One region of the Rhizobium sp. AB2/73 genome, then DNA from elsewhere that is predicted to be linked to it. Evidence: riboswitches for the same ligand, from Rfam matches in the RefSeq annotation. Region 1 holds a riboswitch; each other region holds the start of a gene.
The links. A riboswitch is a leader RNA that binds a small molecule or an ion and turns the genes downstream of it on or off. The one in region 1 is predicted to bind thiamine pyrophosphate.

Region 1 (3,275 bases):
CGCAGCTGCTCGGACGGATCGCCCGACATGCGGTTGACCATGCGGCCGCGCTTGACGGTAGGACGCGCGTAGATTTGCTCTGCCCAGCGCTGAACATTCTTGTAATCCTGCACCTGCAGGAACTCGGCTGCGCCATATTGCCAGCCTTTGACCAAGCCGCCGTACCACGGCCAAATGGCGATATCGGCGATCGTATAGTCGCTGCCGGCGATATATTCGCTTTCGGCCAGCCGACGATCGAGCACGTCGAGCTGACGCTTCACCTCCATGGCAAAGCGGTCGATCGCATATTCGATCTTCGTCGGCGCATAGGCGTAGAAATGACCAAAGCCGCCGCCGAGATAGGGGGCGCTTCCCATCTGCCAGAACAGCCAGGAAAGGCATTCGGCACGCGCCGGCTGCTCGCTCGGCAGGAAGGCGCCGAATTTCTCGGCGAGATACACCAGGATCGAGCCCGATTCGAAAACGCGGACCGGCTTCGGGCCGCTGCGGTCGAGCAGGGCGGGGATCTTCGAGTTCGGATTGACATCGACGAAACCGCTGCCGAACTGATCGCCCTCGCCGATCTTGATCAGCCAGGCATCATATTCCGCGCCGCTGTGACCAAGTGCCAGCAGCTCTTCGAGCATGATCGTGACCTTGACGCCATTCGGCGTTCCAAGCGAATAGAGCTGAAGGGGATGACGTCCCACCGGCAGTTCTTTCTCGTGAGTCGGGCCGGCAATCGGGCGATTGATATTGGCGAACTGGCCGCCATTGGCCTTGTTCCAGGTCCAGATTTTCGGCGGCGTATATTCGGCAGAGCCGGTCATGGGCATCCTCCTTTTCGGGAATCGAATTTGGGCGATCTTCGATGTAGCGCGCTACATAAGTCGCACATAGGGGCCGCTCTTCATTTTTGCGAGAGGAGAATGCGCACTGTTTAATGCGGAAGCGCTCCTGCCACCTGCGGCAAGCTTCTCGACCGAGTTAGATCATTGCCAATCTTCTGGAGGTCCATGAAACGAAAAAGCCTGCCGCGGGAGGAGGAGCGGCAGGCTTTTTACAAGAACCGAACAGCGGATGGGAGGAGGAGTTCCGCTATTCTTGCAGGCGTCCCTGGGAGGAGGATAAGGACGTCTGCCAAGCGAAGGGATGCGGGAGGAGATGCATCGCTTCGATGAGAAGAACATAGCAGTCTTTTGCTCAGTTCATAGGCATTTCTTTGCAAGGCAGTTATGCGCCATGCGAAAAGCAGAGAGCTAAATTGATGCAATCTTCAGCAAGCGCGGCGAAATGAAACGGTCATGTCCATAAAGCAAAAGCGCCTGCTCAAGGGAACAGGCGCTGGCATAATTCAGCTTTATAAGGAGCCGGTGCGGCCGTTAGCGAGCGATCGCTGCGCGGGCAACATTGCGGATTTCGCCGCGATCGATACCCAGGTCATGCAGTTCGCGCGTGGACATACGGCCCAGTTCGGCGACCGTCTGACGATACTTGCGCCAGTTATTGAAAGAGCGTGCTACGTTCATGATGATCCCCTTTCCTTGGGCTTTCGAAGCTGAGCGGCCGTGCTTGGCGCTCCCGTCGCTTCGATGAGAAATATATAGTCGAAGCCCACAGGTTTTTGCAGAGCTAAGGGATCACTCCACCTATGCATCGATTGCATGGGTCGCCGAGAAAGCCAGCGATCTCACTCGCCAGCATGGCTTTTGTGATTTGCTGGTGACAGCGCCGTCATTGTCTGCGAAAAGAAGAGAGATGAGAGACAGGGGCGTCCGCCATTCGGCGGGCTGAGAAGCACCCTTCGAACCTGAACCAGATCATGCTGGCGGAGGGAGTCGCTCGGGACCTCGTAAAGCACCAGCACGTCGTCCCTGTGCGTCTCGCCCGCCTGAAAGGGGCGATATGCAAGACCAGACAACTGCAGGCAATCTGCTTCGCACCATGCGGGCTAACCCTCCGCTGGTGCAATGCATCACCAATTTCGTCGCCATGAATATCGCGGCCAATGTGATGCTTGCCGCCGGGGCATCGCCGGCAATGGTACATGCCGAAGAGGAGGCCGGCGAGTTTGCCGCGATCTCCGGCGCGCTGACGATCAATATCGGCACGCTCTCGTCCGGCTGGCTTGCGGGCATGCTGAAGGCAGCGCAGGCGGCAAGCGAGGCGGGCAAGCCCTGGGTCCTCGACCCCGTCGCTCATTATGCGACTGCGTTTCGTCGCAAGGCGGTAGCCCAATTGCTGGAGCTGCGGCCCGCGATCGTTCGCGGCAATGCGTCCGAGATCATCGCGCTTGCCGGCGGCACGAGCCGCGGCCAGGGCGTCGATAGCCGCGACACCGTCGAGCAGGCGGAAGATTCCGCCCGGCAATTGGCGGGAAAGCATGGCTGCGTCGTTGCAGTTACCGGCGTTACGGATTTCGTGACCGACGGGCGGAGGGCAAAGCGCATCGCCGGCGGGTCGTCATTCATGCCGCAGGTGACGGCCCTCGGCTGCTCGTTGACCTGCCTTATCGGCGCCTTTGCTGCAGCAACGCCGGATGATCCATTCGATGCGACCGTTGCGGCGCTCGCGGTCTTTGCCGCCGCCGGCGAACAGGCCGGAACGGCTGCAGACGGGCCAGGCTCCTTTTCCTGGCGTTTCCTTGACGCCCTCGCCGGCCTTAGCCCGGAAGTGCTGGATCGCAATGCAGGGATATCGGCGGCATGAAAGACTTCGATCTCTCGCTCTATCTCGTCCTCGACCCGGTGCTGTGTGCCAACCTCGGTATGATTGAAACCACCCGCGCAGCCATTGCCGGCGGCGCCACCATCGTACAGCTGCGCGACAAGCATGCACCGACAGCCGCCATGATTGAGACGGGCCGCGCCCTCAAGCAAATCCTGCACGGAACAAATGTCCGGCTGATCGTCAACGACAATGTCGAGGCTGCCATCGCCATCGGCGCCGATGGCCTCCACATCGGACAGGAAGATATGAATGCCGCCGAAGCACGCCGGCTGATCGGGCCAGACATGATCCTCGGCCTCTCGGTGGAAACGGAAGCTCTCGCTTCCTCCATAGATCGCGGCATCGTCGACTATGCCGGGATCGGCCCGGTCTTTGCCACGCCCACCAAGCCCGATCACAAGCAGCCGATCGGCTTCGACGGGCTTGCTCGCGTCGTCAGGCTATGCCTCGTTCCGTCAGTCGCGATCGGCGGCCTCAAGGCAGAGCATGCCGCGAGCGTTTACTCAGCCGGTGCCGATGGTCTCGCGGTCGTCTCAGCCATATGCGGCCAACCGGACCCGCAA
Region 2 (3,275 bases), 180 kb from region 1:
TCTCACTCGGCCGGCTGAGCAGGGGCTTCGACCGGCATATAGAGATCGCCGCCCTCCCGATATTTCGCCGCCATCGCTTCCAGCCCTTCCTTCTGTGCCTCCGCGCGGATGTCGTGCGAAATCCGCATCGAGCAGAATTTCGGGCCGCACATCGAGCAGAAATGCGCGACCTTGTGAGCCTCCTTCGGCAAGGTTTCGTCGTGGAAGCTGCGGGCGGTATCCGGATCGAGCGAGAGGTTGAACTGGTCCTCCCAGCGGAACTCGAATCTTGCACGCGACAATGCATCGTCGCGGACCTGAGCGGCCGGATGACCCTTGGCGAGGTCGGCCGCATGGGCCGCGATCTTGTAGGTGATGACGCCGGTCTTGACGTCGTTGCGGTCGGGCAGGCCGAGATGCTCCTTCGGGGTGACGTAGCAGAGCATCGCCGTGCCGAACCAGCCGATCATCGCAGCGCCGATCCCCGAGGTGATGTGATCGTAGCCCGGTGCGATATCCGTCGTCAGCGGCCCAAGCGTGTAGAAGGGCGCCTCGCCGCAGACGGCGAGCTGCTTGTCCATGTTCTCCTTGATCTTGTGCATCGGCACATGGCCGGGACCTTCGATCATCACCTGGCAGTCTTTTGCCCAGGCGATCTTCGTCAGTTCGCCGAGCGTTTCGAGCTCGGCAAACTGCGCGGCATCGTTGGCATCGGCGATCGAACCGGGCCGCAGGCCATCGCCGAGCGAGAAGGAGACGTCATAGGCGCGGCAGATGTCGCAGATTTCCTCGAAATGCTCGTAGAGGAAGCTCTCCTTGTGGTGATGGAGACACCACTTGGCCATGATCGAGCCGCCGCGGGAGACAATGCCGGTGACGCGGTTGACGGTCAGTGGGATGTAGTGCAGCCGCACGCCAGCATGGATGGTGAAATAGTCGACGCCCTGTTCGGCCTGCTCGATCAGCGTGTCGCGATAGATCTCCCAGGTCAGTTCCTCCGCTATGCCGCCGACCTTTTCCAGCGCCTGATAGAGCGGCACCGTGCCGATCGGCAGCGGCGAATTGCGGATGATCCATTCACGGATATTGTGAATGTTGCGGCCGGTTGAAAGATCCATGACGGTATCGGCACCCCAGCGCGCGGCCCAGACCATCTTCTCGACTTCCTCCGCCATGGAGGAGGTGACTGCGGAATTGCCGATATTGGCGTTGATCTTCACCAGGAAATTCCGGCCGATGATCATCGGCTCGCTTTCGGGATGATTGATGTTGGCCGGAATGATCGCTCGGCCGCTCGCAACTTCCCGGCGAACGAATTCAGGCGTGACGTGATCGGGAATATGCGCGCCGAAGCTCTCGCCGTCACGGATCAGCGCTTCGGCCTTGGCCTTGCGGCCGAGGTTCTCGCGGATGGCGATGAATTCCATTTCCGGGGTGATGATGCCGGCGCGCGCATAGGCAAGCTGGGTGACGGCCTTGCCATTCAGGGCGCGCAGCGGCTGGCGCTTGGCCGGAAATTCCGGTGTTAGCCGTTCGCCGGTGACGAAACCGTTGTCTTCGGGACGCACATGGCGGCCCTCATAAGCCTCGACATCGCCGCGGGCGAGCACCCAGTCGCGGCGCAACTGCGGAAGGCCCTCTTCGATGCGGATATCTGCGCCTTCGACAGTATAGGGGCCGGACGAATCGTAGACGATAACTGGCGGCTCGCCCGATGTCGGATGGACGCTGATTTCGCGCATCGGCACGCGGATATCGGCATGGATCTCCCCGGTGATATGGATTTTCCGAGAGGCCGGCAGCGGGCCGGTGGTGACGGTCGGAGTGAGGTTCTTTGCGGCAATGTTCATGGTGTGAGGCTCCAAGTTGCAGTTGGAGACCCAGTCAATCAGCCGGAATGATGAAAAGACGCCGGCATGGAATCCAGGCGGGAATCCGAAGCCATCGAGCGCTTGCACCGTCCCTACGCCAGTATGAACTGGATCAGGTTCAACGGGTCACTGCGCCACAGGAGGCAAAGCCTCATTGTCCAGCAGTATCTCAGCCCCTTGCCGGGACCCCCCTGGTGAATGTCAAAAGGCTATGCCTTACTCTCGTCCTCTGTCAACCCCGTCAGCGACGGTCGCATTTTCGGGAGATTGACCATTGCCGCCCCCGTCGAATTGCAATTTTATCGCGCAGATCATCGTGCGGACTTGCCGCGCCTTAGTAACGTGGTGTCGTATTGCCGACGAAGCGATGGGGGCCGGTATGGGACAGCTTGCTCGCGGTATCGAGCCAGATAAATCAGCGCGTCATTGCCGAGCGGAGCCAGCGTCAGCCGTACGCCCGCCTGCGCTTCCGTCTGCATCAGCGAAAAAATGGATTGCATGATCTTTTGCTCAAGCCGACCGGTCATTGTGCCGTGGAATTCGCGATGGCCATATATGGCCATATCATGACCAGATTGGGTTGCATGGTCGTCATCGACCACCGACATCGCGCTGCCCTAAATGCGGTGACGGCCCTGACTGGCAGGCGTTCTTGTGAACAGGGATATCCTTGTGATCCCTGCCGGGTACCGCCCTGGCCTGCGGTCGCGAGTTGCATTTAAGCAACAGAGGCCAAGACTAACGCCCCGGCGCCCTTCATATAATTGACAAACATACGGGCTGTTTGTAAATCCAATGCAGGACATAAGTTGTCTTACGGTCGAGCAATCGGCCGGATCGGTAGAGGCATTTCAAAACCTTTTACCGCGGGGGTAATCATGAAGGTTCGAGGGGACTCAAGCCAACATCAGGTGCGTATTTGCCGGGCTGCCCGGTCGTGTTTAGACCAAACCGATCCCCAGGGCAGTGTTCCAGTTCTGCGCTCGCGGTAAAGTAGAAATGCATAATACAACCAGGAGTTTAAAATGAACATCAAGAGCCTTCTTCTCGGCTCCGCTGCTGCTCTGGCAGCAGTATCCGGTGCCCACGCAGCAGACGCGATCGTCGCCGCTGAGCCGGAGCCGCTGGAATACGTTCGCATCTGCGACGCATACGGTGCTGGCTACTTCTTCATTCCGGGCACGGAAACCTGCCTCAAGATCGGCGGCCGTGTCCGTACCGAAGGCGAATGGTACGATGCCTATAACCCGAACAGCAAGAACGGCACTCTCTGGCATACCCGCGCCGAGCTGAGCGTCGACACTGCGACCGACACCGAGTACGGCCCGCTGAAGACCAACACGGTCATCCGTTGGGACTGGAACGACGGCAACTCGACCTCCACCAAGCTGCTGTTCGCCAACATCAGCCTCGGCGGCTTCCTGG
Region 3 (3,275 bases), on a different replicon from region 1:
TCCGCCGTCTGCGGCCTTGCCGTCTCGATGGATACGCTGATCGCCGCCCGCGTCCTTCAAGGCCTCGGCGGCGGTGGCATCCTCGTGTCGATCTTCGCCGTCAACGCCGACCTCTTCGAGCCGCGGGAACGCGCCCGCTACCAGAGCTATTCGAGCCTCGTGCTCATGGCTTCCGGCGCCATCGGCCCCGTTCTCGGCGGCACGATGAGCGATCTCTTCGGCTGGCGTTCGATCTTCCTCGTCAACGTGCCGATCGGCTTTATCGTTCTGGCCGGCCTTGCCACCATGCTTCCCTATCGCAAACCGGCCCGGCGCCCGAAGATCGACTATGCCGGCGCAATCGTTCTTGCGCTGACGACGACCAGCATCGTGCTTGCCGCCGACGGTACCGAGCTTTTCGGATCGCTGCTGTCGCCGCAATGCCTCGGAATCATCGCCTTCGGCGTGATCTGCGCCACCGCCTGGGTCTTTATCGAGCGCCGCGCACCGGAGCCCATCGTGCCGATGACGCTGTTCCGCAACCCGACATTCGGCCTTCTGCTGATCATCTCGATCACCAGCGGCGCCGTTGCCATCGGCATGGTCAATTATTTCGCGCTCTTCCTGCAGACGACGACGGGCCTTTCGCCCTCCATGGCCGGGCTGCTGTTCATTCTCCTGACCGGCGGCATCGTCTGCGGTTCGCTATCGGCCGGCCGGCTGATTGCCGCGAGAGGGCGCTACAAGCCCTTCGCCGTCGCAAGTGCCGCCTGCAGCGCCATCGCATTCGGTTCGCTGGCCTTCCTGCCTGCCGGTACGCCCATCGTGGTCATCGGCGGCCTGATGCTGCTGCACGGCATCGGCATCGGCCTTGCGCAGCAGGTGCCCGTTATCGGCGTGCAGAATGCAGCCGCGTCCCGTGACGTCGGTGCGGCAACGGGTGCCGTCACGCTATCGCGCATGGGCGGCGCCTCCATCGCCATCTCCATCTACGGCGCCATCATCGCCGCCAAACTCGGCAATGTCGGTATCTCCATATCAGGCGTATCCGATATCGAGCAGCTGACACCGAAGATGATGGCGGCTTTGCCGGAAGCAACCCGCGAGGCGGTCGCCAATGCCTATGCGAGCGCCTTCAGCCCGCTGTTCGTGACCGCCGCCGGCATCTGCCTCCTCGGCCTTTTGACCGCGCTGACGCTGAAGAACGTGCAGCTTCCGGGGGCGACAAAGAAATTCGAAAACCCGGCGGTCGCGGAGGCTGCCGAGTAAACCGTTCGTGCTGCAATCGTCAAGGGCATCATTTCCCTTGTCATCCCTTCGTCACAAGGCTAAATCTGCCCATGCTCTAACGGGGTGCCTTATGTCCTTCGGACATTTCGGCTGAGAGGCTTTCACCGGCCAACCCGCGGAACCTGATCCGGCTAACACCGGCGGAGGGATTAGACGCGTGACGAAATCATAGCGCCCTTTTCCCCTTCAAGACGAAACCAAAAAGGAGGCGCTGTCATGCAACACCGTTCGCTATTGTCATTCTTCGCAGGCCTGGCCTTTGCCGCCGGAACGTCGTTTTTTGCTGCTCAGACGGCCGAAGCAGCCGACAAGACCCTGACCATCTACACCTATGAAAGCTTCACCGCCGACTGGGGTCCGGGCGCCAGGGTCAAGGCCGCTTTCGAGAAGACCTGCGGCTGCACGGTCAATTACGTCGCCGTCACCGATGGCGTGGCGCTTCTCTCGCGTCTGAAGCTGGAAGGGACGGGCACCAAGGCCGATGTCGTTCTCGGCCTCGACACCAATCTCATCGATGAAGCGAAGGATACCGGCCTCTTCGATGCCAGCGGCGTCGACACCTCGGCCCTCAAGGTTCCCGGCGGTTTCAAGGACAATGTTTTCGTGCCTTACGACTACGGCCATTTCGCCGTGATCTATGACAGCCAGACGGTCAAGAATCCCCCCAAGAGCATGAAGGATCTCGTCGAGGGCGATCCCAGTCAGAAGATCGTCATCGAGGATCCGCGCACCTCAACGCCGGGTCTCGGCCTGCTGCTCTGGGTCAAGTCGATCTACGGCGACAAGGCCGCCGATGCTTGGACAAAGCTCAAGGGCCGCATTCTGACTGTCACCCCCGGCTGGTCGGAGGCCTATGATCTCTTCACAAAGGGCGAAGCGCCGATGGTGCTCTCCTATACGACGTCGCCGGCCTATCACATGATCGAGGACAAGACGGATCGCTACCAGGCCGCCGCCTTCTCCGAAGGGCATTACGTCCAGATCGAGGTTGCCGGCCTCATCAAGTCTTCACCGAATAAGGACCTGGCTCGGGACTTCCTGAAGTTCATGATCTCCACAGGCTTCCAGGACATCATCCCGACAAGCAATTGGATGATGCCGGTTTCAGCCACTTCGGAGCCGCTGCCGGACGCCTTCAACAAGCTCGTGGTGCCGTCGAAGACTTTCCTGATGAGCCCCGCCGATGTCGACAAGAACCGCAAGGCCTGGATCGACGAATGGCTGGCCGCCACCAGCGGCGACTGATGCTTTGACGATACTCACGGCACCAGAGCGAAAACGCGCCATTTCCGGTGGGGCAGTCAGCCTCGTCGGCATCGTGTTCTTCGTCGGGATCGCCGTGCTCGTCCTGCTTGCCGCCGGCATCGAATCCGGCGGCACCAATCCCCTGGCAGACCCCTACTTGCTGCGCGTTCTGCGTTTCACCTTGCTGCAGGCGGTGCTTTCGACGCTGCTCTCCGTTATGCTCGCCATTCCGGTCGCGCGCGCATTGGCGCGCCAGCCGAGCTTTCCCGGCCGGCTTTGGCTCATCCGGCTGATGGCCGTGCCGATGGGCCTGCCCGTGCTGATCGGCGCGCTCGGCCTGCTCGGCATTTGGGGCCGGCAGGGACTCATCAATCAGGCGCTATCGGCACTCGGCCTCTCACAGCCGGTCAGCATTTACGGCCTTGCCGGCATCCTGCTTGCCCATGTCTTCTTCAATATGCCACTCGCCTGCCGGCTGATGCTTGCCGGGCTGGAGCGCGTGCCGGCGGAATATTGGCTTGTGGCCGGCGGGCTCGGCATGCGGCCCGCCTCGGTCTTCCGCTTCATCGAATGGCCAATCCTGCGTGGCCTCATTCCCGGCATCGCAGGGCTGATCTTCATGCTCTGCGCCACCAGCTTCACGCTGGTCCTGATCCTCGGCGGCGGCCCGGCCGCGACGACGCTGGAGGTGGCGATCTATCAGGCGCTGCGCTTCGATTTCGATCCCGGCCGCGCCGTCATGTTGTCGCTTCTGCAAATCG

Region 2: another riboswitch for thiamine pyrophosphate. It lies ahead of thiC (phosphomethylpyrimidine synthase ThiC); the one in region 1 lies ahead of thiM (hydroxyethylthiazole kinase).
Region 3: another riboswitch for thiamine pyrophosphate. It lies ahead of thiB (thiamine ABC transporter substrate binding subunit); the one in region 1 lies ahead of thiM (hydroxyethylthiazole kinase).

Annotation. Positions count from the first base shown of each region.
Region 1 covers NZ_CP067072.1:714,272-717,546, reverse strand. Annotated here, with positions in the region: gene yghU (glutathione-dependent disulfide-bond oxidoreductase) at 1-812, opposite strand, end outside; gene I8E17_RS22965 (DUF1127 domain-containing protein) at 1,365-1,511, opposite strand; TPP riboswitch at 1,740-1,836, shown strand; gene thiM (hydroxyethylthiazole kinase) at 1,888-2,691, shown strand; gene thiE (thiamine phosphate synthase) at 2,688-3,275, shown strand, end outside.
Region 2 covers NZ_CP067072.1:529,547-532,821, forward strand. Annotated here, with positions in the region: gene thiO (glycine oxidase ThiO) at 1-1, opposite strand, end outside; gene thiC (phosphomethylpyrimidine synthase ThiC) at 3-1,829, opposite strand; TPP riboswitch at 1,922-2,053, opposite strand; gene I8E17_RS22140 (hypothetical protein) at 2,162-2,458, opposite strand; gene I8E17_RS22145 (porin) at 2,876-3,275, shown strand, end outside.
Region 3 covers NZ_CP067071.1:3,249,339-3,252,613, forward strand. Annotated here, with positions in the region: gene I8E17_RS15955 (MDR family MFS transporter) at 1-1,248, shown strand, start outside; TPP riboswitch at 1,319-1,435, shown strand; gene thiB (thiamine ABC transporter substrate binding subunit) at 1,486-2,514, shown strand; gene thiP (thiamine/thiamine pyrophosphate ABC transporter permease ThiP) at 2,525-3,275, shown strand, end outside.